2 regions of the Lysinibacillus capsici genome follow, and region 2 is predicted to be linked to the other one. Evidence: a T-box and tRNA genes for the amino acid it is inferred to sense, from the RefSeq annotation. Region 2 holds a T-box; the other holds one or more tRNA genes.
What was found. A T-box is a leader RNA that pairs with one kind of tRNA and senses whether it is charged. The one in region 2 lies ahead of trpS (tryptophan--tRNA ligase), so its partner is inferred to be a tRNA-Trp.

Region 1: it encodes a tRNA-Trp, which carries the amino acid that the T-box ahead of trpS (tryptophan--tRNA ligase) is inferred to sense. The anticodon was not compared.

Annotation. Positions count from the first base shown of each region.
Region 1 is NZ_CP084108.1:338,397-341,883, forward strand. It holds rRNA gene LCP48_RS01620 (23S ribosomal RNA) at 1-1,095, shown strand, start outside; rRNA gene rrf (5S ribosomal RNA) at 1,162-1,277, shown strand; tRNA gene LCP48_RS01630 (tRNA-Val) at 1,289-1,364, shown strand; tRNA gene LCP48_RS01635 (tRNA-Asp) at 1,369-1,444, shown strand; tRNA gene LCP48_RS01640 (tRNA-Thr) at 1,453-1,528, shown strand; tRNA gene LCP48_RS01645 (tRNA-Tyr) at 1,536-1,619, shown strand; tRNA gene LCP48_RS01650 (tRNA-Trp) at 1,624-1,697, shown strand; tRNA gene LCP48_RS01655 (tRNA-His) at 1,746-1,821, shown strand; tRNA gene LCP48_RS01660 (tRNA-Gln) at 1,831-1,905, shown strand; tRNA gene LCP48_RS01665 (tRNA-Lys) at 1,919-1,991, shown strand; tRNA gene LCP48_RS01670 (tRNA-Arg) at 2,010-2,086, shown strand; tRNA gene LCP48_RS01675 (tRNA-Pro) at 2,102-2,178, shown strand; tRNA gene LCP48_RS01680 (tRNA-Ala) at 2,194-2,269, shown strand; tRNA gene LCP48_RS01685 (tRNA-Ser) at 2,283-2,375, shown strand; tRNA gene LCP48_RS01690 (tRNA-Phe) at 2,382-2,457, shown strand; tRNA gene LCP48_RS01695 (tRNA-Gly) at 2,463-2,536, shown strand; tRNA gene LCP48_RS01700 (tRNA-Ile) at 2,541-2,614, shown strand; tRNA gene LCP48_RS01705 (tRNA-Asn) at 2,622-2,698, shown strand; tRNA gene LCP48_RS01710 (tRNA-Glu) at 2,700-2,771, shown strand.
Region 2 is NZ_CP084108.1:848,791-852,277, reverse strand. It holds gene spxA (transcriptional regulator SpxA) at 215-610, opposite strand; T-box leader at 1,102-1,323, shown strand; gene trpS (tryptophan--tRNA ligase) at 1,439-2,428, shown strand; gene LCP48_RS03970 (YuzI family membrane protein) at 2,431-2,652, opposite strand; gene LCP48_RS03965 (IS1182 family transposase) at 3,009-3,487, shown strand, end outside.

The sequences.
Region 1 (3,487 bases), 510 kb from region 2:
CCGTAAGGTGACGTATAGGGGCTGACGCCTGCCCGGTGCTGGAAGGTTAAGAGGAGTGGTTAGCGCAAGCGAAGCTGCGAATTGAAGCCCCAGTAAACGGCGGCCGTAACTATAACGGTCCTAAGGTAGCGAAATTCCTTGTCGGGTAAGTTCCGACCCGCACGAAAGGCGTAACGATCTGGGCACTGTCTCAACGAGAGACTCGGTGAAATTATAGTACCTGTGAAGATGCAGGTTACCCGCGACAGGACGGAAAGACCCCGTGGAGCTTTACTGTAGCCTGATATTGAATTTTGGTACAACTTGTACAGGATAGGTAGGAGCCAGAGATCTCGGAGCGCCAGCTTCGAAGGAGGCGTCGGTGGGATACTACCCTGGTTGTATTGAAATTCTAACCCATGCCCCTTAGCGGGGCAGGAGACAGTGTCAGGCGGACAGTTTGACTGGGGCGGTCGCCTCCTAAAAGGTAACGGAGGCGCCCAAAGGTTCCCTCAGAATGGTTGGAAATCATTCGTAGAGTGTAAAGGCACAAGGGAGCTTGACTGCGAGACCTACAAGTCGAGCAGGGTCGAAAGACGGGCTTAGTGATCCGGTGGTTCCGCATGGAAGGGCCATCGCTCAACGGATAAAAGCTACCCCGGGGATAACAGGCTTATCTCCCCCAAGAGTCCACATCGACGGGGAGGTTTGGCACCTCGATGTCGGCTCATCGCATCCTGGGGCTGTAGTCGGTCCCAAGGGTTGGGCTGTTCGCCCATTAAAGCGGTACGCGAGCTGGGTTCAGAACGTCGTGAGACAGTTCGGTCCCTATCCGTCGTGGGCGTAGGAAATTTGAGAGGAGCTGTCCTTAGTACGAGAGGACCGGGATGGACACACCGCTGGTGTACCAGTTGTCTTGCCAAAGGCATCGCTGGGTAGCTATGTGTGGACGGGATAAGTGCTGAAAGCATCTAAGCATGAAGCCCCCCTCAAGATGAGATTTCCCATTACGCAAGTAAGTAAGATCCCTCAAAGACGATGAGGTAGATAGGTTCGAGGTGGAAGTGTGGTGACACATGGAGCTGACGAATACTAATCGATCGAGGACTTAACCAAAACGTTTGAAACATTCAATGTATCGTTTATCTAGTTTTGAAAGAATAAGTCTTTCAGCTGAATAAGTGAAGTGATGATGGCAAAGAGGTCACACCCGTTCCCATACCGAACACGGAAGTTAAGCTCTTTAGCGCCGATGGTAGTTGGGGGCTTCCCCCTGTGAGAGTAGGACGTCGCTTCGCTTATTTTTTGTGGAGGATTAGCTCAGCTGGGAGAGCATCTGCCTTACAAGCAGAGGGTCGGCGGTTCGAGCCCGTCATCCTCCACCATTTTGGTCCCGTGGTGTAGCGGTTAACATGCCTGCCTGTCACGCAGGAGATCGCCGGTTCGATCCCGGTCGGGACCGCCATTATTATTGCCGGTGTAGCTCAGTTGGTAGAGCAACTGACTTGTAATCAGTAGGTCGTGGGTTCGACTCCTATCGCCGGCACCATTCCCTTGGAGGGGTAGCGAAGTGGCTAAACGCGGCGGACTGTAAATCCGCTCCTTAGGGTTCGGCGGTTCGAATCCGTCCCCCTCCACCATTTTAGGGGCATAGTTCAACGGTAGAATAGAGGTCTCCAAAACCTTTGGTGTGGGTTCGATTCCTACTGCCCCTGCCAGGTATTGAGGTACTCGTTCATAATATAGCTAATATAATTTATATAGTGGCGATTGTGGCGAAGTGGTTAACGCATCGGATTGTGGTTCCGACATTCGTGGGTTCGATTCCCATCAGTCGCCCCATTTTAAAATTGGGGTATAGCCAAGCGGTAAGGCAACGGATTTTGATTCCGTCATGCCTAGGTTCGAATCCTAGTACCCCAGCCATTTTTAATTGCACGAGCCATTAGCTCAGTTGGTAGAGCATCTGACTTTTAATCAGAGGGTCGAAGGTTCGAGTCCTTCATGGCTCATCATTTTTTAATTAGCATGCGCCCGTAGCTCAATTGGATAGAGCGTCTGACTACGGATCAGAAGGTTATGGGTTCGACTCCTGTCGGGCGCGCCAATAAAATCATGTTTACGGAATGTAGCTCAGCTTGGTAGAGCACTTGGTTTGGGACCAAGGGGTCGTAGGTTCGAATCCTGTCATTCCGACCATCTTTCATGATAAATGGGGCCTTAGCTCAGCTGGGAGAGCGCCTGCCTTGCACGCAGGAGGTCAGCGGTTCGATCCCGCTAGGCTCCACCATTGTAATATTTTTGGAGGTATACCCAAGTCTGGCTGAAGGGATCGGTCTTGAAAACCGACAGGCGGGTAACACCGCGCGGGGGTTCGAATCCCTCTACCTCCTCCATTTTTCGGGTCAGTAGCTCAGTTGGTAGAGCATTAGATTGAAGCTCTAAGTGTCGGCGGTTCGATTCCGTCCTGACCCACCATTATTGCGGGTGTAGTTTAATGGTAAAACCTCAGCCTTCCAAGCTGATGTCGTGAGTTCGATTCTCATCACCCGCTCCAAAATGGGCCTATAGCTCAGCTGGTTAGAGCGCACGCCTGATAAGCGTGAGGTCGATGGTTCGAGTCCATTTAGGCCCATCATTATTCCGAAGTAGCTCAGTTGGTAGTAGCACCTGACTGTTAATCAGGTTGTCGCAGGTTCGAGTCCTGCCTTCGGAGCCACGGCCCGTTGGTCAAGTGGTTAAGACACCGCCCTTTCACGGCGGTAACACGGGTTCGAATCCCGTACGGGTCATCAAGCATGTAGCACAGATGTGTGTTACATGCTTTTTTCTATTCTCCTTTAAGATATTCTCCTTTTTCATGTTGTTGAGAAAAGATCACTAGCAGAAAAAGACACCTATTAGCAAGGTAAGAGGTTGATTTCCGTTCCGCCAGCTTCCTTTCCAGGGGGCGTCCGATGAGCCACTTCACTCATTTACGTTTGCTCCAGGGTCTCATCTGTGACGCTGGCTCCACTACAATCAACCATTCTGCAAAGTTTCTTTACTTTACTTTTTTCATAGTAGCATAGCGATCAAAAAGCCCATTATCTGTATGCTTAGAGGGGATAAGCTCTTATTTTCAATGTGGAGTAGGGAATCAGTTACAACAGCCATCCATAAGTGAATACCTTCAATTTATTTGTGGGATAAAAGAGGAAGACTACTTGATTGCCGGGGTTAGCCAGAAAGAGGCTAGCCGCACCGCGAAAGCCAAGCGTCAGCATGTAATTAGCCTAAAATGGAAAGACTTTTATCTTTCACAAAAATTCTATTGATGGCTTTGCTACAACACTATGAAGGTTACATGATTAATATAGACTTTTTACAATAGTTAGGATCCCTCTCCCTTACATTCTCTTAAGAAAGAGAGTCTATAGAGTAAATATGAACAAACTATTTCATATATAAAATATGTATGTTTTTTCAATTACTATTTTCATGGTGCTTGTTGTTTTGTTCCTCTAAT
Region 2 (3,487 bases):
GTTTCACAGAAGATATTTGAATTATTGAAATTGTAGTAAACTATTTAACTTAAATCAAGTTTAACATACTTTTACGGAAATATATGACTTTTCCCTATTAATTATTATACTTCATTATAGAAGGTTTTACAGAAGTAAAACATAAAAAAAGATGTCACAACATGTATTCCACATCTGTAACATCTATTACATATATTATTCAGAATAGAAAGGTTTAATTCACCATTCGTTGCGCTTCTTGTAACTGATATGCTCGAACTTTTCGAGGTAAAAAACGACGAATTTCATCTTCATTGTAGCCAACCTGCAGACGTTTTTCATCTAAAATGATTGGTCTACGTAGTAAGCCCGGATATTCCTGAATTAACTCATATAAACGTTGTAATGGTAAGCTTTCAACGTCCACATTTAATTTTTGGAATATTTTAGAACGAGTGGAAATAATTTCATCAGTTCCGTCTTCCGTCATACGTAAAATTTTTTTTATTTCACTTATGCTAAGCGGTTCAGAAAATATATTACGTTCTGTATATGGAATTTCGTGCTCCTCTAACCACGCTTTCGCTTTACGACAAGAGGTACAACTTGGTGATGTAAATAGGGTTACGATCATTCTGACACATCCTTTCATTTCTAAATCATTATCTATAAACCAGAACCAATGTGTTAAATTAGAATTAATGTAATGTAAAATACACAGTACCATTATACAGTACTCCGCTGTATTTGAATATAGTTCCAATAAAAAAAATCTGAACCTATCCATAAATATTCTGTCTATTTATACAGCTTTCAAATATGGTGTATTTTCTTCAAACTTATGTGCTACTACTACCATTCCCATTTTTAAAGCATTTTAAACATCTAAACAGATAGCTCAGTTGTTCTCATTTAAGAAAAATAATCGAGAAAATTGTCAATCCCACGTGTACATCTAAACAATTTTTTAATAAAAAATTATAAATTTATAACAAAATTACATAACAAAAAAAGCATATAATTTTTTCTAGAAAAAAAACACCGTCAAAAGTCTGACTTTACACAAAGGAATCTTTATAATATAATTCTTTGCAATCAAATCAATTTGAACAATTTAAATTGAGAAAAACGCTGACGAAGAGTAGTACATATGCTAATTCACGTATAGAGAGTCTGTGGTTGCTGTAAACAGATCGTGGATGCATGTGGAATGGACTTCCGAGTTAGCTTTGTGAACGCTACTTGAAGCTATTAGCAAAGCTCGTCCCTTCACGTTACGAAGCTGAGTGGCCTTTTTAGGCAAGCTGGGTGGTACCGCGGATTCAAACATCATTCGTCCCTTCATTAGAAAAAATCTAATGAGGACGCATGATGTTTTTTTGTCTTCATCGCCAAATGGAAAGGTGAAAACAACGCTGTGACACAAGTTACAGAAATTGATTTCGAGGAGGAATTTTTAATGACAACTATTTTTTCTGGCGTACAGCCTACAGGTATCGTAACATTAGGGAACTATTTAGGAGCATTCAAGCAGTTCCCGGCACTACAAGATGAAGGAAACGCTATTTATTGTATCGTTGATCAACATGCCATCACTGTTGCACAAGATCCGAAAGAATTACGAGAAAGTATTCGAAAGCTTGCTGCTACCTATATTGCTACTGGCATTGACCCTAAAAAATCGACCTTATTTATTCAATCAGAGGTGCCAGCGCATGCTCAGGCAGGATGGATGTTACAATGTGTTGCGTCTATCGGTGAGCTAGAACGTATGACACAATTTAAAGATAAATCACATGGTAAGGAAAGCGTATCTGCTGCTCTTTTAACATATCCACCGCTAATGGCCGCGGACATACTACTTTATAACACAAATATAGTCCCTGTCGGTGATGATCAGAAGCAGCATATTGAGCTAACTCGTGACCTTGCAGAACGCTTTAACAAACGCTTTGGCGATGTTTTAACAATTCCAGAAATTCAATTACCTAAAGCAGGCGCACGCATTAAATCCTTACAAGAGCCAACAAAGAAAATGAGTAAATCAGATCCAAATACGAAAGCGACAATCCGCTTATTAGATACTGCGAAAGACATTGAGAAAAAAATTAAATCAGCTGTAACTGACTCTGACGGCATCGTTGCATTTGATGTGGAAAATAAACCAGGTGTTTCAAATTTATTGACAATCGAATCAGCTATTTCAGGGGTAGCCGTTGAAGATTTAGTCAAAAAATATGAGGGAATTGGTTATGGTGGATTCAAGCAGGGTGTAGCAACAGCAGTAATTGAACACTTAATACCGATTCAAGAAAAATTCTATCATCTTGTAGAATCATCAGAGTTAGATGTCATTCTAGATGAAGGTGCTGAAAAGGCGAATGCGATTGCTAGTGCTACATTAAAACGTATGGAAGATGCTATGGGTCTTGGGCGCGCACGTCGCTAAACTTACGGCTTGTCTGAGGATCGATCAAAGCCCAAATCAAGCACAACTGCGCAGATGATGATACAGGCTCCTACCGCCATATAAAATTCTGTTGTTTGAAAAATAAATTTGAAAACAACCTTCCATGAATAACCTAGTGTGCGGTAATTTAAATACAATATGAGATTCCCTAAAGAGAGGATCATTAAGCCATAACTTACTAAAAATAAAAAGAGACGAAACATAGTAATGGCATCCTTTCTATTTCTTCTTACTTATCATTTATTCACAAAACTATAAAAAAAGACGTCAGCCATTTAAATTTGGCTGACGTTTCAGACTGTAGACAAACTCAATGAATTTTGAGTTTGCCCACAGTCTTTTTTCTTTTACAATAAAATAAAGTAAAGCCGTTGATTTCCACTACGGGCGGACGCTTTCCGCGGGCGGGGTCGAGCTGCTTCCCTCGCTTCGCTCAGTCCAGGATCTCGACTTTCCCGCTTTTCCCGCAGGAGTCGCCACCCTTCGTTCCAATCAACTTCTACATAAAGAATTCCTTATTCATCTATTGATAAAAAGTACACTTTCGAGGTGATCAACCATGATGACGAAAAATCAAATCAATGAACGTGAACAATTAGAAATGTTAACGATTGATCAATTAGTTCCCCAAGATCATTTAGTACGAAAACTAGAGGCGGCTATTGATTTTTCATTTATCTATCCTTTAGTAGAAAACCTCTACTCTGCTAAAGGACGCCCTAGTATTGATCCTGTTGTTCTCTTTAAAATGACGTTTATTCAGTACGTTTTTGGTATACGGTCCATGCGTCAAACCATCAAAGAAATTGAAACGAATATGGCGTATCGTTGGTTTTTAGGATTTGGCTTCCATACAGAAGTTCCGCATTTCTCTACCTTTGGTAAAAATTATGTCCGTCGCTTTCAAGACACTGATCTATTTGAGCAGATATTCTATCGTATATTAAAAGAGATTATGCATCAAGGACTCCTCCATGCAGACCATTTATTTATCGATTCTACGCATGTGAAAGCGAGTGCGAATAAACGAAAGTATGA